Regions from separate parts of the Sorangium atrum genome, predicted to be linked through region 3. Evidence: riboswitches for the same ligand, from Rfam matches in the RefSeq annotation. Region 3 holds a riboswitch; each other region holds the start of a gene.
The links. Region 3 has a riboswitch for cobalamin ahead of POL72_RS31945 (TonB-dependent receptor). Riboswitches for the same ligand answer to the same signal wherever they lie in the genome.
Positions count from the first base shown of each region.

Region 1: another riboswitch for cobalamin. It lies ahead of POL72_RS21315 (energy-coupling factor ABC transporter permease); the one in region 3 lies ahead of POL72_RS31945 (TonB-dependent receptor).
Region 2: another riboswitch for cobalamin. It lies ahead of POL72_RS30550 (TonB-dependent receptor domain-containing protein); the one in region 3 lies ahead of POL72_RS31945 (TonB-dependent receptor).

Region 1 is NZ_JAQNDK010000002.1:1,674,090-1,677,340, reverse strand. It holds cobalamin riboswitch at 1,154-1,361, shown strand; gene POL72_RS21315 (energy-coupling factor ABC transporter permease) at 1,454-2,173, shown strand; gene POL72_RS21310 (hypothetical protein) at 2,197-2,520, shown strand; gene POL72_RS21305 (CbiQ family ECF transporter T component) at 2,510-3,251, shown strand, end outside.
Region 2 is NZ_JAQNDK010000003.1:1,665,490-1,668,740, reverse strand. It holds gene POL72_RS30560 ((2,3-dihydroxybenzoyl)adenylate synthase) at 1-7, opposite strand, end outside; gene dhbC (isochorismate synthase DhbC) at 4-1,254, opposite strand; cobalamin riboswitch at 1,509-1,735, shown strand; gene POL72_RS30550 (TonB-dependent receptor domain-containing protein) at 1,979-3,251, shown strand, end outside.
Region 3 is NZ_JAQNDK010000004.1:149,006-152,256, forward strand. It holds gene typA (translational GTPase TypA) at 1-1,359, opposite strand, end outside; cobalamin riboswitch at 1,566-1,773, shown strand; gene POL72_RS31945 (TonB-dependent receptor) at 2,011-3,251, shown strand, end outside.

The sequences.
Region 1 (3,251 bases), on a different contig from region 3:
GCCTCGGAAGGCGCGAACCGCGCGCTCGAGGGCAAAAAAATACCGCGCATCACGCTGGAGGGGGGCCCAGAATGACCGCGGCAGGGACACCGCGCCGGATTCCTGAACGTCCGCCACGGTGCTAAGAAAAAAGACCGCATGCGCTCCGGGCTGGGGGGTCCGCGCCGGTGCGCATGCGGTAGTCAGATTGTGGCATCCGCAAGCGCGTTGTCGATAACAAAGTGCAACGCCTGCACGCCGGGCGAGCAGAGCGCTCCAGACGCGAAGGCAGCCAGGCGAGCGCGCGACCCCCACACACCAGCTCTGCAGGAATTCACGTTCGAGCCGGGCATACCCCTCCACCGAGACAGCGCTCGGCGCAGCGTCCATTTCGCATTCCGAGACGAGCGAACACGAAATCCCCATCTCTTCAATAAGAGACGCCACGACGCGGCGGGCCGCACACCGGACACCTGCTCCCGAGTAAAGAGCCAGGACGAACAAAGCACACTGCGGAAGGAACGCGCCGGCGTCTGTGTTCAAGCGCACGAGAGCCCCTGCGTGGGCGCAGGCCGCCATACGCGCAGCGCCCGCGCGGTGACAAAGTAAACAGGTTTTATCTAAGGAGGACGTAATTCAAGACGTGCGCTCGATGACTCTTCGCCTGGTGCGTCTGGGTCAATTTCTCGGCCTGGGCCACCGCATGACAGGGCCTGGATGGCTCGCCGGCGTGCGCCTGTCTGCTTGATGGGGGCCCCGACAGGCGCACGGCGCGCCTCGGCAGCGATGGCCTCGTGCGCCGCTGCAGCGCCCCCCCGAGGGCGGGGTGGCCACCAGCGCAGGCACCACCGCCGCACCGACGCCGTAGACGAGGGAGCTCGCGGCGTGCAGGGCGGGCCGGAGCGCGCAAGGTGGAAGCGCGCGCCCCGGGTCGACGCACCCGGGTTCGCCCGGTCCGCGCACGCGGGGTGCGCGCGCCCAGCTCGCGCGATCGCGTCGCCTGGACACGCGGGCCGACGCGCGGGCCAGCGCGCGCAAGGCGGAGCCGACGCGCGCTCGACGGTGAGCTCGTCTGACACGCGAGGCCCCGTGCAGCGTCCGCTGGGCACCTCCGCCGCGATCGGGGCGCGACGGCCTTGACGCCGGGCGCGAAACGGGATTACCGAGCACCGGCCTGACAATCCATTCCTCGGGTGCCCTCCGGGGCATAACAGGGAAGCCGGTGCAAAACCGGCGCGGTCCCGCCACCGTGAGTGGGGAGCTGCCTCCGAAGACCACTGGGCCTCATTGGAAGAGGCCTGGGAAGGTGGACGCAGCGCTGGGAGCTCGATCAGCTCCCTGAACCCATGAGCCGGGAGACCTACCCGAGCCTCCCACGAGGTGCAGCTTGCGCACGTCTTCGTGGCGTTCGGGTGCGGACTTCACCCGGAGCGCCGAAATCGGTCTTCACGGCCGCGTTGTGTCGATCGCCGCCGTGTCCCTGGGGACGCTCCTCGCGCCCCGGCCCGCGGCCGCGATGCACCTCGCGGAAGGCGTCCTGCCGCTCGGCTGGTGCGCCGTCTGGAACGCGCTCGCCCTGCCCTTCGTCGCGATCGCCCTCCACCTGCTCCGGCGCCGCACCCAAAAGGACGCCTTCTACAAGCCGTTCGTCGGCCTCATCGCCGCCGCCGTCTTCGCGATCTCGTGCATGCCCGTGCCGGTGCCGACCGCCGGGACCTGCTCCCACCCGTGCGGCACAGGGCTCGCGGCGGTGCTCATCGGCCCCTGGATGACCGTCCTCGTCACCGTGGTGGCGCTCCTTATCCAGGCCCTCTTCCTCGCGCACGGCGGCCTCACCACGCTCGGCGCCGACGTCGCGTCGATGGGCATCGCGGGCGCCTTCACCGGATACTTCGTCTTTCATCTCGCGCGGCGCTGCGGCGCGAACCTCTGGGTCGCGGGCTTCCTGGCGGGCGTGACGTCGGACTGGGCGACGTACGCCACCACGGCGCTCGCGCTCGCGCTCGGGCTCTCGGGCGAGGGCTCGGTGACGTCCATGTTCACGGGCGTCGCCCTCGCCTTCGTCCCCACCCAGCTGCCGCTCGGCCTGCTCGAGGGCGTCATGACCGCGGGGGCGCTCGCCTTCCTGCGCACCCGGCGGCCCGACATCCTGGACCGGCTCCAGGTCGTCCGGCTCGCCCCGGGGGCATCGTGACGCGGCGGCTCGGACAGCGCCCGATGTCAGCGCTGCTCGCGCGGCGCGCGTGCGTGGCCTGCGAGCGCGCGCTCCAGCTCGCCGCTGCCCTCTGGCTCGCCGCCTGCCGCAACGCGTCCTGGGACGGCGTCGACGAGGCCGTGGTCCGCCGCGTCGCCGAGGACGCAGGGCGCCACGAGACGGGGCCGCTGTTCGCGGGCCTCGAGGGCGACCTCCTGCTGTTCGCGTTCCTCTGGGCCGGGCTCCTCGCCGGCTTCGCCCTCGGCTACTTTTCGCGCGTGCTCTTCGTCGAGCGCGCGGACGCGCCCGCGGGCAAGGCCGGCGGCGAAGGCCTGCGTGCGGACTGATCCCCCCGCGCGGCTCCGCGACGTGGACGCCCGGCTCCGCCTCGGGGCCGCCGTGGCGGCGTGCTGCGTCGCCGCGGGCGCGCGCTCGCCCGTCACGCCGGCCGCGCTGCTCCTCCTCGCGTGCGCGGCCCTCCGCCTCCAGGGCACGCCGGCGCGCGCCGTCCTCCGCGCCGCCGCGCCCGCCGCATGGATCGGCGCGGTCGCGGCGGCGCTCGCGCTCGCGCTCACGCCGGGGGCGCCGCTCCTCCCCGGCGCGCCGTTCCCTGTCGACGCGATCACGGCCGAGGGGGCCCGCCGCGCCGTCGCCATCGGCGCGCGCGTCCTCGCGGCGGCCGCGGTGCTCCGGTGGCTCGCCGGCGCCGCCGCGCCGGCCGAGATCGAGGCGGCGCTCGCCGGGCTCGGCGTCCCCGCGGCCCTCGTCGAGCTGCTCGCGCTGACGCGGCGCTTCGCCGGCGTGCTCCAGCGCGCGGCCGACAGCGCGTGGAGCGCCGCCGCGCTCCGCGGCGGGTTCACCGGCCCCGGCGCCGCCGCGCGCTCGGCCGGCGCCGTCGCAGGCGTCGTGGCGCTCCGGACGCTGGAGCGCTCCGAGAGCGCCGCGCTCGCCATGCAGCTCCGCGGCTACCAGGGGAAGCTCCCCGTCGCCGACCGGAGGGCGAGCGCGCCCGCCGCGAACCTCGCGTTCGCCGCCGCCGCCCTCGCGGCCCTCGGGCTCAGCGTCGCCGCGGGAGAGG
Region 2 (3,251 bases), on a different contig from region 3:
AGCTCATGCCCTCTCCGGCGCCTTGTCGAGGCCGAGCGCGTTCAGCATCGTCCCGAGCTTGGCGGTGGTCTCGGCGAGCTCGTGCTCGCCGCTCGAGCCGATGACGATCCCGGCCCCGGCGTAGAGGCGGAGCGCCCGGCCGGCGACGTCGGCGCAGCGGATGACGACCGCCCACTCGCCGTCGCCGCTGGCGTCGGACCAGCCCACGAGCCCCGTGAAGAACCCGCGGTCGAACCGCTCGATCGCCTCGATGGCGTCGCGGGCGCGGTCCGTGGGGTATCCGCACACCGCGGGGGTCGGGTGCAGCGCTGTGGCCAGCTTCATCGAGGAGATCGAGAGATCGCGCAGCTCCCCGGTGAGCCGGCTCGACAGGTGCCACAGCGTCGGGGTCTGCGTGAGCGAAGGCTCGTCGGGGACGCTGAGGCGCCGGCAGAACGGCCGGAGCGCGGCGGCGACGGCGTCGACGACGATGGCGTGCTCGTGCCGGTCTTTCTCGGACGCGAGCAGGGCGATCGCCCGCCGGCGGTCCTCGTCGGGGTCCGGGCTGCGGACCGCGGAGCCGGCGAGCGGATTGGCGATCACCCGGAGCCCGGAGCGCGACAGGAGCAGCTCCGGGCTCGCGCCGAGGAGCGTCCGCGCGCGCGACGTCGCGCCGCCGCGCTCCGCGCCGGAGAGCCCCGCGGTCGGATCCGAGAGGTTGGCGGCGAAGGTGTAGCCGTTGCGGTTCTGCTGCGAGAGGCGCTGGAGGACGAGGCGGAGATCGACCGGCTCTCGCAGGACCATCTCCAGCATCCTGGAGAGGACCACCTTGCTCAGCACCTCGGACCGCATCAGGCCCACCGCCGTCTCGACGCCGCGCACGTAGTCGCGGGGCTCCGGGACCTGGCGCAGCTCCTGGATGGCCATCGGCAGGTGCGCTCTCGGCGACTCCGACGTGTGGTTGAGCGGGCCTGCGCTCTGGATCGTCCGCGGCACGATGAGGTGAGCGGGCGACGTGCTGTTGAACGGCACCGCGCCGACCACCATGGGGAGGCCCTGGCCGGCGCCGGCCCTCGAGGCCGCCGCGAGCACCCTTGTGACGCGGTCCGCGAGGCGATCGCCCTGATCCGCGCCGTTCGGCTCGAGGATCATGTCGTGTACGCCCTGCGCGAGGAGGGTGCGTGTCGGCGACGCGAAGAAGAACGCCGACTCAGGGGTGTATTGCTTCAACAGCTGCCCTGCGTTCACCGCGGGCAGCGCGGCAGAGGCCGACATCGAGATGGAACTCGTCACATTCAGCTCCGATGGGCGTCGAGAGCCACGTGGGCTCGGGTCATCGGGCGCTGGACGTCAGGTCTCGGGCCGCTTGATTCTGATAAAGAAAATCAGTTTCAAGTAACTCATGGCACGGCCGAGCAAGACTGTCAAGGGACTCCCGATTCTGTCTCGGGTGTGTGCCGTCGGTGGGGCCCGTGGACGGGGCGCCCCGGGCCTTCGCTTCTGCGTTGACATCCTGCGTGACGGGTGCGACGAGTCGCCCCGCCATCGGTGCTCGTCCGGCCATCGCCGGGCGAGCTGAAAAGGGAACCCGGTGAGAATCCGGGACTGCCCCCGCAGCGGTGAACGGGAACGACGATCACCAAGAAGCACTGGGCATGCACCAGAGCAGCCTGGGAAGCGGTGATCCGTAGGAGAGCGGCCGGCGATGGCCGCAGCGCCCGTGAGTCCGAAGACCTGCCGAAGGTGCGCGCGCCGGTGCGCTGGCGCGCGCTGACCTGAGCCTTCGAGGGGAAGGCGCGCAGGCTCTCGACCACCTCGCTCGCGCGCGGTGCCGTGGCCCGTCACGCAGCCCCCTCGCTTCGGCTCTCGGCTCACCCGGAGCAGCGCTGGGTCGACGCGGGCAGGCGGCGCGTGAATGGTTGATTCCTCGGATCGTCGGTCGCGTCGGCGCCGGAGCGCCGGCGCGGCGTGCTGGCTCGCGCTCGCGGTCGGCAGCGTCATGGCAGCCTCGCCTGCCGCCCGCGCCGACGATCGGCGCAGGCCGGCGGGCGAGCAGGGGGGCGATCGCGCTGTCGCTCCGCCGGAGACAGCCCCGCTGGAGGTGCGCGTCGAGGGCGATCGCCTGCGCGCGCCCGCGCCGCCCAAGGACAGGTCCGTCGCGGGGTCGGTGCTAAGCCGCGATCGCCTCACCGGCGCGGGGCTCGGAGCGGCGGACGTGCTCCGCACGCAGCCGGGCGTCCTCATCATCGAGTCGGGCGGCTTCGGCGGGCCGGCGACCGCGGCCCTCCGGGGAGCGACCGCCACGCAGACGCCTGTGTACCTCGCCGGCGTCCGCCTGAACGACGACGTCGTGGGGACGGCGGATCTCTCCCTCGTGCCCCTCTGGCTCATCGAGCGCGTCGAGATCTACCGCGGCAACGCGCCCATCGAGGCCGACCGCCTCGGCCCCGGCGGCGCGATCTTCTTCGAGCCGCGGCGGCCTTCCCGGACGACGGCCGGCGTGGGGGCGATGGCGGGCTCGCTCGGCGCGCGGCGCGGGTGGGCGTTCGCCGGCGCCAGCGCGGGGCCGGTGAGCTCGATCGTCGGGGTGAGCGCCGAGGCCGCGGAGAACCGCTACGCGTTCGTGGACGATCGCGGGACGCTCTTCGACGAGAGCGACGACACCCTGGAGCGCCGGCAGAACGCCGACGTGCGCACGATCGACGCCTGGGCGCTCGCGCGCGTCGAGCTCGGGGGCGGCGCGATCGTCGACGTGATCGCGAACGGCACCGACCGCGAGCAGGGGATGCCGAGGCTCGCGCTCCTGCCGTCCCGGAGGGCGCGGGGGGAGTCGCGGCGCGCGCTGACGTCCGTCGTGGCGCGGGTGCCGTTCGGCGGCGAGGCGCAGCACGCGATCGAGGCGCGCACCTCCTTCATCGAGGCGCGCTCGGAGGTCCACGACCCCCTCTTCGAGCTCGCGCTGCTCACGCCGGAGCTCCGCCTCGCCGGCCGCCGCCTGGAGCAGACGCTCGGGGCGACGCTCTCCTTCGCCGACCGGCTCCGGGTGCGGCCCGTGCTCTCGGTCGCGCGCGAGGGCATCTCGCGCGCGCCGGACGACGTCCCGCTCGCGCGGGCGCGGCGCTCGTTCGCGCGCGGCGCTGTCAGCGCGGAGGTGCGCCTCGGCGAGGGGCTCGCGCTGCACGCCCTCGCGAGCGGGGAGTGCCACGCCACCGGCGCGGACCGGGAGCGCCCTTGCGACGTGCTCGTCCCGACCGGGCGGGTCGGCGTGGAGG
Region 3 (3,251 bases):
GAAGCCGATGAGCCCGCGCGACGGCACCCGGAACTCGAGGCGGGCGCGGCCGAAGCCGGGGTTCGTCATCTTCACCATCCGGCCGCGCCGGGAGCTGAGGCGCTCGGTCACGATGCCGACGTAGGTGTCCGGCACGTCCACGACCACGAGCTCGAGCGGCTCCATCACCTCGCCGTCGATCTCGCGCGTCACCACCTCGGGGTTCGAGAGCTGCATCTCGTACCCCTCGCGCCGCATCGTCTCCACGAGGATCGCGAGCTGGAGCTCGCCGCGGCCGAGCACCACGAACGTGTCGGGCACCTCGGTCGGCTCCACCCGGATCGCGAGGTTCTTCATCGCCTCGCGCTCGAGCCGCTCCTTCAGGTGACGGCTCGTCAGGAACTTCGACTGCTTGCTCTTGCCGGCGAACGTCGACGTGTTCACGCCGATCTTCATCTTGATCGTCGGCTCCTCGACCACGATGCGCGGCAGCGCCTCGGGGTGCGCCGGATCCGTGATCGTGTCGCCGATCGTGACCGCGTCGAGCCCGGCGATCGCGATCACCTCGCCCGCGACGGCGCTCTCGACCGCGACGCGCTTCAGCCCCTCGTAGGCGTAGAGCATCTTCACGTAGCCGCGCGACTGCCCGCCCTCGCCGAGGAGCGCGACGTCGGCGCCGGACCGGGCGGTGCCGCGGACCACGCGGCCGACCGCGAGCCGGCCCACGTACTCGTCGTGCGTCGTGTTGCAGACGATGACCTGGAGCGGACCGTCGGGGTCGCCCGAGGGGCCGGGGACCCGCTCGAGGATGGTCTCGAAGAGCGGCTCGAGGTCCTTCGCCTCGTGCTCGAGCTCGCGCTTCGCCTGGCCGAACTTCGCGATCGCGTAGAGCGTCGAGAAGTCCATCTGCGCGTCGCTCGCCTCGAGGTCGCAGAAGAGGTCGAACACCTCGGAGAGCACCTCGTGGGCGCGCGCGTCGCTCCGGTCGATCTTGTTGATGACCACGATGACCGGGAAGCCGCGCTGGAGGCACTTCGAGAGCACGAAGCGCGTCTGCGGCAGCGGGCCCTCGGCGGCGTCGACGAGGAGGAGCGCCCCGTCGGCCATCATGAGCGTGCGCTCGACCTCGCCGCCGAAGTCGGAGTGGCCGGGCGTGTCGACGATGTTGATCTTGACCCCGCGGTACCGGATGCTCGTGTTCTTCGCGAGGATGGTGATGCCGCGCTCCCGCTCGAGGTCGTTCGAGTCCATGACCCGCTCGGCCACGACCTCGTTCTCTCGGAAGGCGCCCGACTGGCGGAGCATGTGATCGACGAGGGTCGTCTTCCCGTGGTCGACGTGGGCGACGATGGCGATGTTGCGGAGATCGTTACGGGGCATATACGGCGGCGGCCGTGTAGCACGCGACCCACGGAGGAGCGAGCCCATCCTCGCTAGAGCCCGAACGTTCGGCCTGCACGGCAGCGGCGCGGCAGCCGCGCAGGGAGGCGCTCGGATGGAGAGCGCGAGGCACGCGTAGCGCGGGCGAGCCCGCGCCGGGCGGGCGAGGGGAGCGGTAGCGATTGACAGCCGAAGGCGCGCGGCCATAGGGTGCGCGCCGCGCTGGTGCCCGGGCGTTCGCCTGGGCCGAAGAGGGAACCCGGTGAAATTCCGGGGCTGCCCCGCAGCGGTAAGCGAGAACGACCTCCACCCCAAGCACTGGCCCGACGAGGGCTGGGAAGCGGTGGACAGTAGGGAGCCGGCCAGGCCGGAGCGCTCGCGAGCCCGAAGACCTGCCAGCGCCCGGCGGCGGGAGACATCCGGCGCCGGTTCGACCTGGGAGCCTCGAGGGAGGCGGTGAGGTCCGAGCCGGTGCAGCTCTGCCTCTGCCACGTCCCGGATACCGAACCGCCCCCGCGTCGCCTTCCGGTCGCCCGCGGGGGCGAGAGGTCGGTCCAGCGCACCGTGCGATGGCCAGCCATTTCGTCCTCGCGGAGCTCGACGCGAGCGGCCCGAAGCCGCTCCGCGCGATTGCGGCGAAGGAGGACACGAATGCTGCGCGAGACGGTCACGACGAGCCACGGGCACCGCCATCCATTTCATCTGCTCGCCGCGTTATCCATGGTGCTGGCCGCCGCGCGGCCCGCGCGCGCCGAGGGCGACACCCCCGCGGCGCCCTCGGCCCCGCCGGAGGCCGCCGCTGCAGAGCCCTCCGGTGAGGGCACGCCCGCGGGCGACGCCGCGGCGCCGGTGGGCAGCGCGGGCGCGCCCGCGGGCGACGCCGCGGCGCCGGCGGGCAGCGCGGGCGCGCCCGCGGGCGACGCCGCGATCGAGGTCACGATCCAGGCGGAGAGGCCGGGCAGCGAGGCCGCGTCGCGCGTCTCCGTCGGACACCGGGAGCTCGAGCTCAGGCCGAGGCTGCGGCCGGGCGACATCCTCGAGTCGGTGCCCGGGCTCTTCGCCGTGCAGCACGCGGGCGGCGGCAAGGCGAACCAGTACTTCCTCCGCGGGTTCGACGCGGACCACGGGACCGACGTCGCCTTCTTCGTCGACGGCGTGCCCGTCAACATGGTCAGCCACGGCCACGGGCACGGCTTCACCGATCTCTACTTCATGATCCCGGAGCTCGTGACAGGGCTCGACGGCTACAAGGGGCCTTATTACGCCGGCATCGGCGACTTCGGTACGGCGGGCGCCGTCAACCTGCGCTTCGCCGAGAAGCTCGAGGAGAGCTACGCGCAGGTCAGCCTGGGGCAGTACGGTATCCAGCGCGGCCTCGTCATCGCCTCGCCGGATCTCGGCGACGCGTGGCGCGCTGTGGCCGCGGCGGAGATCTACCGGAACGACGGGCCGTTCCTGAGCCCGGAGCGGCTCAAGCGCTTCAATGTGTACCTGCGGGCCACGCACGATCTCGGCGACACCGGGAAGGTCCAGATGACATGGATGTCGTATGGATCGACCTGGCACGGCTCCGGCCAGATCCCCGCGCGCGCCGTGTGCGGCGAGGGCGAGCAGGGCGGGCTGAACCCGCCGCCGTCGGCGTTCGGACAGCCGTGCATCGACCATTTCGGCGCCGTGGATCCGACGGAGGGCGGGGCGACCGAGCGGCACATGGCGTCCCTCGCCTACTCGACGGCGTGGCGGGACGCCGATCTGAGCGCGCTGGCCTACCTCGTCCGCTACCGCTTCACGCTGTACTCGAACTTCACGTTCTTCAGCGAGGACGCCGTCCACGGCGATCAGATCGAGCAGAACGACGACCGCACCGTCGGGGGCGCCGATCTCCGGTTCCG